Regions from separate parts of the Corynebacterium sp. S7 genome, predicted to be linked through region 3. Evidence: predicted binding sites of a transcription regulator. Region 3 holds the regulator's gene; each other region holds the start of a gene.
The links. Region 3 encodes LexA, which represses DNA repair genes until DNA is damaged. Its sites were predicted from a motif close to CGAACANNTGTTCG; they were not measured.

Region 1: ACXZ66_RS03210 (error-prone DNA polymerase) is a predicted target of LexA. The motif match lies at 1,700-1,713, and genes of this name have one in related genera.
Region 2: ACXZ66_RS02255 (HNH endonuclease signature motif containing protein) is a predicted target of LexA. The motif match lies at 2,304-2,317, and genes of this name have one in related genera.

What each region holds. Positions count from the first base shown of each region.
Region 1 covers NZ_CM136760.1:646,507-650,697, reverse strand. The annotation lists gene ACXZ66_RS03210 (error-prone DNA polymerase) at 1-1,678, opposite strand, end outside; gene ACXZ66_RS03205 (MetQ/NlpA family ABC transporter substrate-binding protein) at 1,819-2,703, shown strand; gene ACXZ66_RS03200 (methionine ABC transporter ATP-binding protein) at 2,703-3,731, shown strand; gene ACXZ66_RS03195 (methionine ABC transporter permease) at 3,728-4,191, shown strand, end outside.
Region 2 covers NZ_CM136760.1:458,098-462,288, reverse strand. The annotation lists gene ACXZ66_RS02265 (lactate utilization protein B) at 1-1,282, opposite strand, end outside; gene ACXZ66_RS02260 ((Fe-S)-binding protein) at 1,282-2,085, opposite strand; gene ACXZ66_RS02255 (HNH endonuclease signature motif containing protein) at 2,333-3,829, shown strand; gene ACXZ66_RS02250 (long-chain-fatty-acid--CoA ligase) at 3,941-4,191, shown strand, end outside.
Region 3 covers NZ_CM136760.1:1,761,146-1,765,336, forward strand. The annotation lists gene hrpA (ATP-dependent RNA helicase HrpA) at 1-385, shown strand, start outside; gene nrdR (transcriptional regulator NrdR) at 412-870, opposite strand; gene ACXZ66_RS08450 (hypothetical protein) at 963-1,343, opposite strand; gene lexA (transcriptional repressor LexA) at 1,596-2,279, shown strand; gene ACXZ66_RS08460 (DeoR/GlpR family DNA-binding transcription regulator) at 2,454-3,233, shown strand; gene ACXZ66_RS08465 (1-phosphofructokinase family hexose kinase) at 3,411-4,191, shown strand, end outside.

The DNA.
Region 1 (4,191 bases), 1.1 Mb from region 3:
TCATGTGGTGCAGGGCCTCGAGCATGCCAAGGCCCAAAAGGTCGAACTTGACTAGGCCTGCCGAGGCGCAATCGTCTTTATCCCACTGCACCACCGAACGATTATCCATCCGTGCCCATTCGGTGGGCACGACATCGGCAATCGGACGATCACAAATAACCATGCCCCCGGAGTGAATTCCTAGGTGGCGGGGTTGGCCCTTAAACTCGGCTGCAAGTTCGGTGACCTTGTCCGGCGGATCGCTTAAACCCTTCGCCCACGAATCGATCGCGCCCTGCGGATACCCCAAGGCACGCGCGGCATCGCGGATAGCCCCCTTCGTGCGATAGGTGATTACGTTGGCTACCTGCGCCGCATTGTCGCGACCGTACTTGGTGTACACGTACTGAATGACTTCTTCGCGACGGCCGGATTCAATATCTATGTCGATATCCGGTGGCCCGTCACGCTCCGGGGACAAGAACCGTTCGAATAACAGGCCCGCGCTGATCGGCTCCGCATTAGTAATGCCCAAGGCGAAACACACCGCGGAGTTCGCCGCCGAGCCACGCCCCTGGCACAAAATATTGTTCTCGCGACAGAAATCCACCAGGTCATTCACAATGAGGAAATAGCCTGGGAACGTGAGCTGTTCGATAACACCGAGCTCATAGTCAATCTGTTTCATCGCCTTCTCGCGCACCTGCGCCGGGCGCGAGGCATAGCGCACCTGGCTACGCTCGCGCACAAGGTGTGTCAGCCAGCTCATTTCGTCGTGCCCGTCCGGGGTGGAAAACCGTGGCAGGTTCGGGGCGATGAGATCTAGGGTAAAAGCACATTCACGGGCAATGTCTACCGTGCGGTCAATCTGGGCGCGACGCTCCGGCGCCATCTGCAGCATCCGTTCACCGGAGCGCAGCCAGTTCGCGCCCATCGGATGCAAATGCCCCTGGGCATGGGCCAGCGATTGCCTCCTGCCAAGCGCACGCTTCGCCGCAGCAAGCCGGGAGTGCTCCCGGGTAGCGGCAGCCGGCTGGGCAGTGAGGATGCTGGGCACGTGCGGATACTCGTCTAACAAGGCATGGTGATCCGCGTCTTCCGGGGTCATAGATACCTCGTACTCCAAAACCACTCTGTCTACCCCAAAAACTTCGACCACACGATCGATTTCCCCCGCCCACGGCCACCCCACCAGGACATAGCACTGACCGCCGAGCTGCTCGGCAATGCCCTCCAGCGACGGGTAACGCACCTCATCTTTTTCACGGGTGACCATCCGGGCTTGAGTAATAAGGTGTGAAAGGCGCTTATAGCCTTCAATATTTCTGGCCAGCACGGGCAGCACCTTATCGCCCAGAGTCAGCTCGGCACCGAATATTGTGGGCAGATCCACCTTCGCTGCGGCTTCCGCAAACTTCACCGCCCCATAAAAACCATCCCGGTCCAGCAGGGCCAACGCCTCCAGGCCCAGCTCTTTCGCTCGGACAACAAGATCTTCCGGCTCGCTGGCTCCACCCAAAAAGCTATACGACGAAACAGCGTGCAATTCAGCGAACGGGACCGTTGCCTGCACGCGGGGTTGTACACCCCCAAGATCTGGAGACAAGTGGTCAACGGACACTGGCGTGGGCGATGGACGCCCCGACAAAATCCGCTCTAACCGCGACCACGACAGCGGCGCGCCTCCATTAAATCTCATGCGTTTTAGGCTAGCACTATTAGAACATATGTGCCATAGTGGAAATATCACGGAGGACCAAGGCGACTAGACTAAGCTGTCCAGTAAGTGCTAGGTTATTGCCCATCACTTCCAATCCATCTACCTACAGGGAGAATACGATGCGTTTGACCCGTTTTGTCGCAACAGTCGCGGCATCCGCCATCGCAGCTACCAGCCTCGTGGCTTGCTCTAACGATTCGTCTTCGAATGGTGCATCTGGTTCGGGCGAAACCACCATCAAGATCGGCACCACTGATGCTGATCAGCAGGCTTGGTCCGTCTTTTCCGATCTCGCAGCTGAAGAAGGCATCAAGCTAGATATCATTCCTTTCTCTGACTTCGCGCCGGTCAATGAGGCCCTCGCACAGGGCGAGCTGGACGTGAACAAGTTCCAGCACATCAAGTACCTCGCCGAGTACAACGTCGGCTCCGGCGAGGACCTTAAGATTGTGGGCTCCACCGAGATCTACCCACTGGCACTGTTCTGGAAGGATCACACCTCCCTGGACGGCATCGAGGGCGAAAATATCGCCATCCCAAATGACCCATCCAACCAGGGTCGTGCCATCAACGTGCTGGTCCAGGCTGGCCTTGTCACGCTGAAGGAAGCGGATCTGACTGATCCAACCCCAGCAGACATCGACACTGAGGCATCCAAGGTGGATATCACCCCTATTGATGCGGCACAGACCCCAACGGTATTCCAGGAAGGTCGCCCAGCCATCATCAACAACTCCTGGCTTGGTCGCGCAGGCATCACCCCAGATCAGGCAGTCTTCCAGGATGATCCAAACTCCACCCAGGCGGAGCCATACATCAACGTTTTCGCCGCCCGCGCCGAGGACATCAGCGACCCAACCTTGAACAAGTTGGTCGAGCTGTGGCACTCCCCTGAGGTTACCGAGGCTGTTGCCCAGGACTCCGAGGGCTCAGCAGTCCAGGTCACCCGTGACCAGTCCGAACTCAATGACGTGCTCGCACGCCTCGAGGAGGCTTCAAAGTAGTGAGCTCGACCGGCACCCGGATTGAATTCCGGGACATCACGAAGGTGTTCTCCACCGGATCCAGCGAGGTCCGGGCACTCGATAATATCAATCTCACTGTCGAACCAGGCGAAATCTTAGGTGTCATCGGTTACTCCGGTGCTGGTAAGTCCACACTGGTTCGGCTCATCAACGGGCTGGATACGCCCTCATCAGGTTCACTGTTGCTCGACGGCACTGACATCGTTGGTATGCCAGAGTCCAAGCTGCGCACCATGCGTCGCAATATCGGCATGATTTTCCAGCAGTTCAACCTGTTCTCCTCGCGCAGCGCGGCGGGCAACATTGAGTACCCGCTCAAGCTCGCGGGGATGGACAAGCAGCAGCGCAAAGCCCGCGTCCAGGACTTGTTGGAGTTCGTCGGCCTGAGTGACAAGGGGAAAAGCTACCCTGAGCAGCTCTCGGGTGGCCAGAAGCAGCGTGTCGGCATCGCCCGTGCGCTGGCTACCAATCCCACGCTTTTGCTTGCCGACGAGGCAACAAGCGCCCTCGATCCGGAAACAACACACGAAGTCCTCACGCTTCTGCGCCGCGTCAACGAAGAACTAGGGCTCACCATCGTGGTCATTACCCACGAGATGGATGTCGTCCGTTCCATCGCCGACAAGGTTGCTGTGATGGAGGAAGGCCGCATCGTTGAATACGGCAGCGTCTACGAGGTCTTTTCTAATCCGCAAACCCATGTGGCACAGCGGTTCGTTTCCTCGTCGCTACGCAATACCCCAGACTTGGTCGAGGCAGAAGACTTGCTTGCCCACGAGGGGCGCCTGTTCACTATTGATCTGACGGAGGATTCCGGCTTCTTTGAGGCCTCCGCCACACTCAGAGAGCACGGTGGCACGATTTCCATCGTGCATGGTGGCGTCACAACTTTGCAGCAACACTCCTTCGGCAAAATGACTGTGCGTCTCGGCGGCGATGATGCTGCGGTGCAACAGTTCTACGCCTCACTGCAGAAAACCACCGATATCCAGGAGATTGTGCGATGAATGAAATGATCTTAGCCGAGCCCAACTGGGACCGCTTGGGGCCAGTATTCGTCCAGGCTATCGGTGAGACCCTCTACATGGTGGCTATCACCATGGTTGTCGGCGGCTTCTTCGGTCTGCTTTTGGGTGTGCTGCTTTATACCACTCGCCCGAGCGGAATCTTGAAGAATTCCTTCGTGTACTGGACCATCAACATTTTGGTCAACTTCTTCCGCCCGATTCCGTTTATCATCATGATCGCCATGATGTACCCGGTCACGGTGGCGGTGGTAGGTACGTCGATTGGCACCAACGCCGCAACCTTTGTGATGTGTTTCGCCGCCACGTTTACGGTGGCTCGCATTGTTGAACAAAACCTCGTGGCCATTGACCCCGGTGTAATTGAGGCAGCCCGTTCCATGGGCGCTGGCCCGTGGAAGATCATCACCTCGGTGATCCTGCCCGAAGCCCTTGGCCCCTT
Region 2 (4,191 bases), 1.3 Mb from region 3:
TCGTAGTTGCCGATTCCTGGTCCTCTGCGTGCTGGTTCTCTGCGTGCTGGGCACGGACATCCTCGTCGCGCAGGTGCACCAAAATGTCCGGAATATTGATCTTGACCGGACATACTTGATAACAAGCCCCGCAAAGCGACGAAGCGTACGGCAGCGAGGCATTCTCTGCCGAAGTAATCCCGGTGAGCTGTGGCGACAGGATCGCCCCGATCGGCCCCGGATAAGTCGAACCGTAGGCGTGTCCGCCGGTCTGCTCATAAACGGGGCAAACGTTCAGGCAGGCCGAACAACGAATGCAGTGAAGCGCGGAACGACCTTTTTCGTCGTTGAGGACGGCGGAACGGCCATTATCTAGAAGCACGACGTGCATGTTTTGAGGGCCATCGCCTGGCGTAACCCCTGACCACATGGAGGTATAGGGATTCATTCGCTCGCCTGTAGACGAGCGAGGCAGCAACTGTAGAAAGACCTCTAGGTCAGAGAAGGTTGGCACCAACTTTTCAATCCCCATGACCGAAATCAGAGTATCGGGCAAGGTCAAACACATTCGGCCGTTACCTTCAGACTCGACGATGGTCAGCGTGCCCGAATCTGCCACACCAAAATTCGCACCCGAAATTGCAACATTTGTGGTTAAGAACTTATCACGCAGATAAGTGCGAGAAGCTTCTGCCAGGTCGTGAGGCTCGTTTGTCAGCTCAGGATCTACATCCGGCATCTCTTTCAGGACAATCTCGCGGATCTCGTCGCGGTTCCGGTGGATTGCCGGAACAAGAATATGGGAGGGCTTATCGTGGCCAAGCTGCACAATCAGCTCCGCCAGGTCAGTCTCGGTGGCAGTGATTCCATGACGATTCAGATGCTCCTCGAGGTTGATTTCCTGAGTAGCCATCGACTTAATCTTGATAACTTCTTTCGATCCAGTTTCCTCGACGAGCTTGGTAATAATCTCGTTCGCCTCAACTGCGTCACGCGCCCAATGAACATGTCCACCGCGTGCAGTGAAATTGCGCTCGAACTCTTCTAGCAGCTCGGGCAGCTGAGCCATCGTGCGTTCCTTCAGCGCTGAACCGGCATCGCGCAATTGCTCCCAATCAGGCAGCTCAGAAACTACGTGCCCGCGCTTATTTCGAATCGAATGAGTCGCGTGACCGATATTCTTCCGCATCTGGGTGTTCTTTAATTCGTGTTTCGCAGATTCAGGAAATGGAATATTGATGTGCACGTTGCTTATGTCAGATGCATGACGAACTCCCGGCATGCCCAGTGGTGTTGCAGCCATTATTTCACTCCTTCGGTGATGGAAAGCTCAACCGGACCCGAAACATCCAGCGGGTTAGCCCTAGTCGAAGCAAGGATTTCAGCTAAATGGATGGTGCCTAACGACGACTTCTTCCGCGACAGAGCGCCACCTAAATGAAGCAGGCACGATGCATCGCCACCGGTGCACAAATCTGCACCTGACTTTTCAATATTGCGGATCTTCGCATCTGCCATGGCACCGGAAACGTCAGGATTCTTAAAAGAGAATGTGCCACCAAATCCGCAGCATTCCTCAGCATCCGGCAATTCAAAAAACTCAATTCCCTCGACGGACTTCACCAGGTCTTTTTGCCGGTCACCGAGATTAAGCAGCCGCATTCCGTGGCACGAAGGATGATAGGTCACCTTCTGCGGAAACCACGATCCAAGTTGGGTTGCCGCATCGGTAATACCAAGCACATCGGTAAGCAGCTCAGAAAGCTCGTAGGTATTCGCCGCGACCTCTTCCGCTTCTTTCGCGAGGGCCTCGTCCCCACCTTCCCTCGCGATCATCGGTTGCTGATGCCCAAGCGACGCCACACACGAACCAGATGGTGCAACGGCCACATCATAGGTTTCCTTCGAAAAGGCCTGCACATGGTTCCGCACGACCGGCAATGCATCGTCGAAATACCCGGAATTCACATGCATTTGCGAGCAGCAACCCTGCCCCGATGGGAAAATCACCTGGTGGCCGAGCCTTTCAAGGATTCGAACAGTTGCATGCGCAACCTTCGGATACATGGCGTCAACGATACAAGTGCTAAAAAGTGCAATTTTCATATTTTCTCCGTTCGCCATCGAGTGAGTGTCACCCATCGTAGAACTGCAGTTTCTTCGTCGCCCCACTAATAAAAACCACTAATGATCCGGTTGCCGTTTAATCACTTTTCACTTATCGACGAATGTTCCCGCCTCAATTACCACCAACTTCATTAGAACATTCTTTCTATTTACTCTTGCACTTTCCATGATTGCATGTAGACTTCCAATTATCAAGTCGAACACAAGATCGAAATTAGGGGGGATCATGGCACGGAAAGTTAAACAAATCGTTGATCAGATAGAACAATCGCTCGAACAGCTTTCCGAGATCATGATGGACCCTGATTCGCTTTCTTTGTCCGACATCCACGAGGATTTTGAACGCCTCGAATCCGTTGTCAATCTGAAGGCAACAATTGACGCATCATTCGCCTATATCTGCGACCGCGATAATGCAGGCAAACTCGTCGGTGGAAATTATCCAATTGAATACTTAACTCAAAAGCTTGGACTGAGCCGTCGCGCCGGTTTTGATCGCATTGATCGTGGCAATTCTCTCTTTAAGCCGGTAGTTGTCCCTGAACCTGAGATCCTCCCCGACGACGAGGAAGCCAAGGCACGAGAAGAAGAGGAACGTAAGCGCCGGGAAGAAGAAGAGCGTAAGGCTCAGGCTCGCGCACGCCAACAGGCAAGGGACCGAAAGGCTTCAGAAGAAAAGCAGCGCATTATCAACCAAGCACTGCGGGACTTGTCCGAAAATTCCCAACCAGGACGAAACGAGATCTATGCCGAAGCAATGGAGGCCGCAAAAACACGTGGCCCCGAGGACCTCCGCAAATTCGTCGAAGCTCTAGTGAACAAGGCAAACCGAAATGCACGAGATACCTCTGGCAAGCGGGACCCATTCGAAGCCCATTCAAGGCGCAGTATTCATATTGGAGAACCAGACTCCCAAGGGATGAGCAAAATCACCATCATGGCTCCTGCAGGTGAAGCTGCCCAGATCAAGAGCCACATTGATGCTGGTTATGCCCCTGGAACCAATATCTCCGCCAACCCCGAGGACGATAAGCGCACTCGGTCGCAGCGTGGCTTCGATCAGTTCATGCAGATCATACGGTCATACTCAAACGAGAAATCCCAGCGCAACAAGGGTGTCGGCAGCGTGGTCTTATCCATCACTTTGGATGATCTCGCTGACGCAGACGAAACGACTCGGTTCGCAACCAACACGGGATTCGGCCTAAACTGCTTCGATATTCTTCGACTCGGTCTCACTGGAACTGACTTCATCCTTCAGGTCGATTCAGTTACCGGACTACCTCTTTCCATGGGCCGGACCCGCTTAGCTGATGTACACCTTCGGCTGGCGCTCATAGCAGCCCAGGCAGTTTGCGCCTGGTTCGGTTGTACAAAACCTTTCACCGAGTTAGAAATTCATCACATAAGAGCCTACATACAAGGCGGGATGACAGATATAGAAAATCTCATCGCCTTATGTCGAGAACACCACAGGTGCAATAATGACAATCGAGACGGAGCGGGAAACAAGGGTTACATCGACCGAGACCCTGAAACTGGCGATGTAGCAGTTATTCCTGCCAACGGTGGTGCGCCTCAACCCAACACCACTCACCCTTATGAACAGGCTGCCGCCCAGAGATTAAAACGTCGAAACAAATCGAAGGCTCCTGAACCTGGCAGGCAACCCGATCGTCTACTATTCCCTGTTCCTGACATTGATTCATCCACCACTGCCTAAGTTATCGGCTTTCGCAGTGGTGGCGACGTTGCCATTCCAGCCTCGTTATACTTGGCTGTTACATCATATTTCTCAGCTTTGAACCTAAAGCTTCAACGATTGGATCATTGAATGTCTGCATTTGAATCAAAGGCTTGGTTGGATCACTACACTCCTTGGACTCCCCACACCCTCGATTATGGGGACACCACGTTGCTTGATCTGTACGACAACAATCTCGCCATTAATGCAGAAAAACCAGCGACATGGTTCTTCGGTCGCCGCCAAACCTACGATGAACTGGACAAGGTAGTCCGTCGTACTGCAGCCGGCCTCAAGGCATTCGGAGTTCGCCCAGGCGACCGCGTAGCCATCATGCTGCC
Region 3 (4,191 bases):
CGAACTAGCCAAGTGGGAAGGTCCCGCCATTGACGATATGCGCGCTCAGCTGGAGTTCTTGTTGCCCAAAAATGCCATCACCGTGCACGGTATACAGCATCTCCAGCACTTACCGCGCTATTGTGCTGCAATGAAGATCCGCCTTGATGAAATGACAATTGACCCCGACAAGGATGCCGACCGCCAAGAAGTAGTGACGAATACGAAAAACTACCTAAAAGCAAAGCTCAACCGACTTCCTGCTGGCAGGGAAAAATCACGCGAAGTCAAAGAAATCATGTGGCAAATCGAAGAACTTCGAGTCAGCCTTTTCGCACAGCGGCTAGGAACTCCGAAGCCAGTATCGGAGCGCCGGATTCAAAAGATGGTGGACAAGCTCACATAAGTGGTGCCCGGCCGCTAGTCTGAGCCCTAATTCAAGTCACGATCACGGCGACGCATCAGCCGGATCTCTGACTCAAAGTCGTCGGCGCTCTCGAAGGATTTGTAAACAGAGGCAAAACGAAGGTAGGCAACCTCGTCCAGTGCACGAAGTGGCTCGAGAATGGCAAGGCCAATTTCATTGGCATGGATTTGGGAGCTGCCCTGGCTACGCACGGTTTCTTCGACTTCTTGTGCGAGGCGTTTGAGTGCGTCATCGGATACATCACGGCCCTGGCAAGCTCGGCGTACACCGGTAATAAGCTTGTCCCGATCAAATGGCTCGGATAAACCATTGCGTTTCACGACAGTCAGCACGGCTTTTTCTACAGTAGTAAAACGACCGTGACACGAGGCGCACTCCCGCCGACGGCGAATCGCTGTACCTGAATCAATGATGCGGGAATCAATCACTCGGGAAGAGTCATTGTGGCAGAAAGGGCAATGCACGTAGGAAGCCATCCAGTTCTATCAGCGAGCGAAACTTTCAAGACAAGATGGTATTCTACTCGCCTGTCAACTCTGGCCTAAGGGCGAAGTAGTTAGCGGGCAGTAGAGGAAATCTCAGCAACATAATCTACGGGAGTTGCTGGTTGTGGAGTTGCTGGCTCGAACGCTCCACCGATGGCAGCGCTGACAATAAAGCTCATGCCCATCAACGTTCCTGCCAATAGGATTCCGCCCCGCTCGCGTCGACTTTCGATACGTTGAGCACGCCCCGCCACAGGCGATACAGCGGTGCCAAAATTCCGCCTAGGTGTTCGACGCTTTGCCGAAAGAGTTCGAACAGTTGATGAATTCCGAGCAGCTTCATTCAGCTCTCCCGGCAAGCCAAGATCCCACGTAGAAGCAGAAGGAACAACTTGAGCATAGGAACGGTTTGCTGGATTACGGGGTGCTACCTTGCCATTTAGTACAGTCATCGTCTCTCCTCCATTGAATTAACTTGATAATAAACACCATGATCGACGCATTCGAACACCAAACTCGATTACTTGTTCGATAGTTCGTATGTTCGATTTATATCATGGTGGGAAAATTTTGTCCACGCTTCAGAAGAATGTGTCGAACAAACTTGCAGTTTCGTGATAGACATAGAGGGGAGAAGTTTAATTTTGAGGATTCGAGACGAGGTTCGCCACACACGCGGACAGCTTTAGTTACTAGGAGTAGACATGCCCGCAAAAAAGTCCGACGACAAGAAGCCAAACCAGGCCACTCTTTCCGCCCGCCAAAAGCGAATCCTTGAGGTGATCCAAGACGCCGTTGTACTTCGCGGCTATGCGCCCAGCATCCGAGAGATCGGTGACGCAGCTGGCCTTCAGTCCACTTCCTCTGTGGCCTACCAGCTCAAAGAGCTGGAGAAGAAGGGCTTCCTCAGGCGTGACCCGAATAAGCCCCGTGCCGTTGATTTACGCCACCTGCCTTCAACACCGCTGAAGAAGCGGGAAAAGCCTGCACAAGAAGCACCCCCAGAGTCAGTGCAAACCAATTACATTCCGGTCGTGGGCCAGATTGCGGCAGGCAACCCAATCTTGGCGGAACAACATGTCGAGGAGTACTACCCCATGCCCGCCGACGTAGTCGGCGATGGCGAGCTCTACATGCTGCAAGTCGTCGGCGAATCCATGCGCGAAGCCGGCATCCTCGACGGTGATTGGGTGGTTGTCCGCGCGCAGCCTGTTGCCGAAGAAGGCGAATTTGTTGCCGCATTGCTCGACGGTGAAGCTACCGTAAAGGAATTCCACAAGGATTCCACGGGGGTGTGGCTCCTTCCTCATAACCCCGCATTTGCGCCAATTCCGGGCGATGAAGCAGAAATCATGGGCAAGGTTGTCTCCGTCATGCGCAGTCTCTAGCCCCGCCCTCCCCAGCATCCCAGCTACTTTGCCCCGCCAGACTTTCCGTCTTCGGTGGGGCTTTCAACATTTTTCACACCCTCGCGGGGGGATTCGGACAGATTCCCAAACACTCGGAAATGAATCTTTGGAAGAATAGAGGTTTAACGGTTCCCTAGAGCGAGAAGGCCAACCATGTATGCAGAGGAACGTCGTCGTCAAATTGCTTCGTTGACCGCAGTCGAAGGTCGCGTCAACGTCACCGAACTCTCTCAGAAGTTTGACGTCACAGCAGAGACCATTCGACGAGATCTTGCGGTACTCGACCGAGAGGGCGTCGTTCATCGTGTCCATGGTGGCGCAGTGGCGAGCCAATCGTTTCTGACCACTGAATTCCCACTGGACACCCGTTTCAGAACTTCCCCATCAGCAAAATCAGCAATTGCCCGGGCCGCGCTGGATTACTTGCCGCCTTCAGGTGGCAGCATCTTCCTCGATGCGGGAACAACCATCAACGGCCTTGCTGATCTTCTCGCCGAAAATCCCCAATCACATGAATGGTCCATCGTGACCAATTCGCTACCGATCGCTCTCGAGCTTTCCGGTGCAGGTTTAAACAACGTCCAACTTCTTGGAGGTAGTGTGCGCGCCATTACTCAGGCAGTTGTTGGCGATACTGCGCTTCGTAGCTTGGCGCTGATGCGGGCCGACGTGGCCTTCATCGGCACAAACGCACTGACCATCGACCATGGCCTGTCTACGGCTGATGCCCAAGAAGCCGCAGTGAAATCCTCCATGGTCACTAACGCACGAAACGTCGTAGTACTGTGTGACTCCACGAAACTCGGAAATGACTATCTAGTCAGCTTCGCTTCCCTTGACCAGATTGACGTTGTCATCACGGACACCGACGCGCCTGAAACTTTTGCTTCCGAACTTCGCGAGCGTGGGATCGAAGTAGTCCTCGCCTCCTAGAGGAAAATCCCGCCGATTTCTATTGGTTCCTGAGTGTCCGGGAAAGATTTTGGACACAATTCCCACAAACCCTTGGCAAAGCGGACACAATCGGGCATACTTAGTGTGTCCACATTGTGGCGCAAACCACTTGTCCCATCAATATCTCCGGATATCACTCCGCTAATGAGGTGCACCGTGATTCTTACATTCACTCCCAACCCGAGCATCGATGCCACCCTGGGTCTTGACGAACAATTGACGCGCGGTGCTGTCTTGCGGCCGACAAAAACCCAGCGTAGCGCAGGCGGAAAAGGCATCAACGTTGCTCACGCGCTCTACCTCTCTGACACGGAAACACTGGCATTTTTCCCGGCGGCAAAGAACGATCCCTTCATTGCACTAGTCACATCAATTGGAATGCACTTCGAAGCTTTACCGATAGATGGCAATGTCCGAACAAACACAGCCATCACTGAACCGGACGGAACCACAACTAAACTCAACGAACCCGGCGCCACACTCTCCAGTGAAAATATCCTGGCGATTGAGAAGCGTCTTGCAAGTCTGAGCCACGATGCCGACATTGTCGTCCTAGCAGGTTCATTGCCACCAGGGGCTCCTAAAGACTGGTACGCCACTCTCGTTGAACTTATCCATCGTGAATCCCCAGGTACTCAGATTGCAGTAGATACTTCGGATCAACCACTTCAAGAACTCGGGAGTAGATTCCCCGGCTCGGCCCCCACGATAATCAAGCCGAATGGCCTTGAACTCGGTCAGCTCACCGGTCACGATGGCTTGGGTATAGAAAAGTCCGCAAAAGAAGGCGACTTCGCCCCAGCACTCAGCGCCGCAGAACCTCTCTTAGACCAAGGCGTCCAAGAAATTGTGCTCACCCTCGGCGGGGCCGGCGCTCTCCTAATTACTGCTGAAGGAGCCTGGGCCGCAACTCCTCCACCGACCAAAGTAGTCTCCA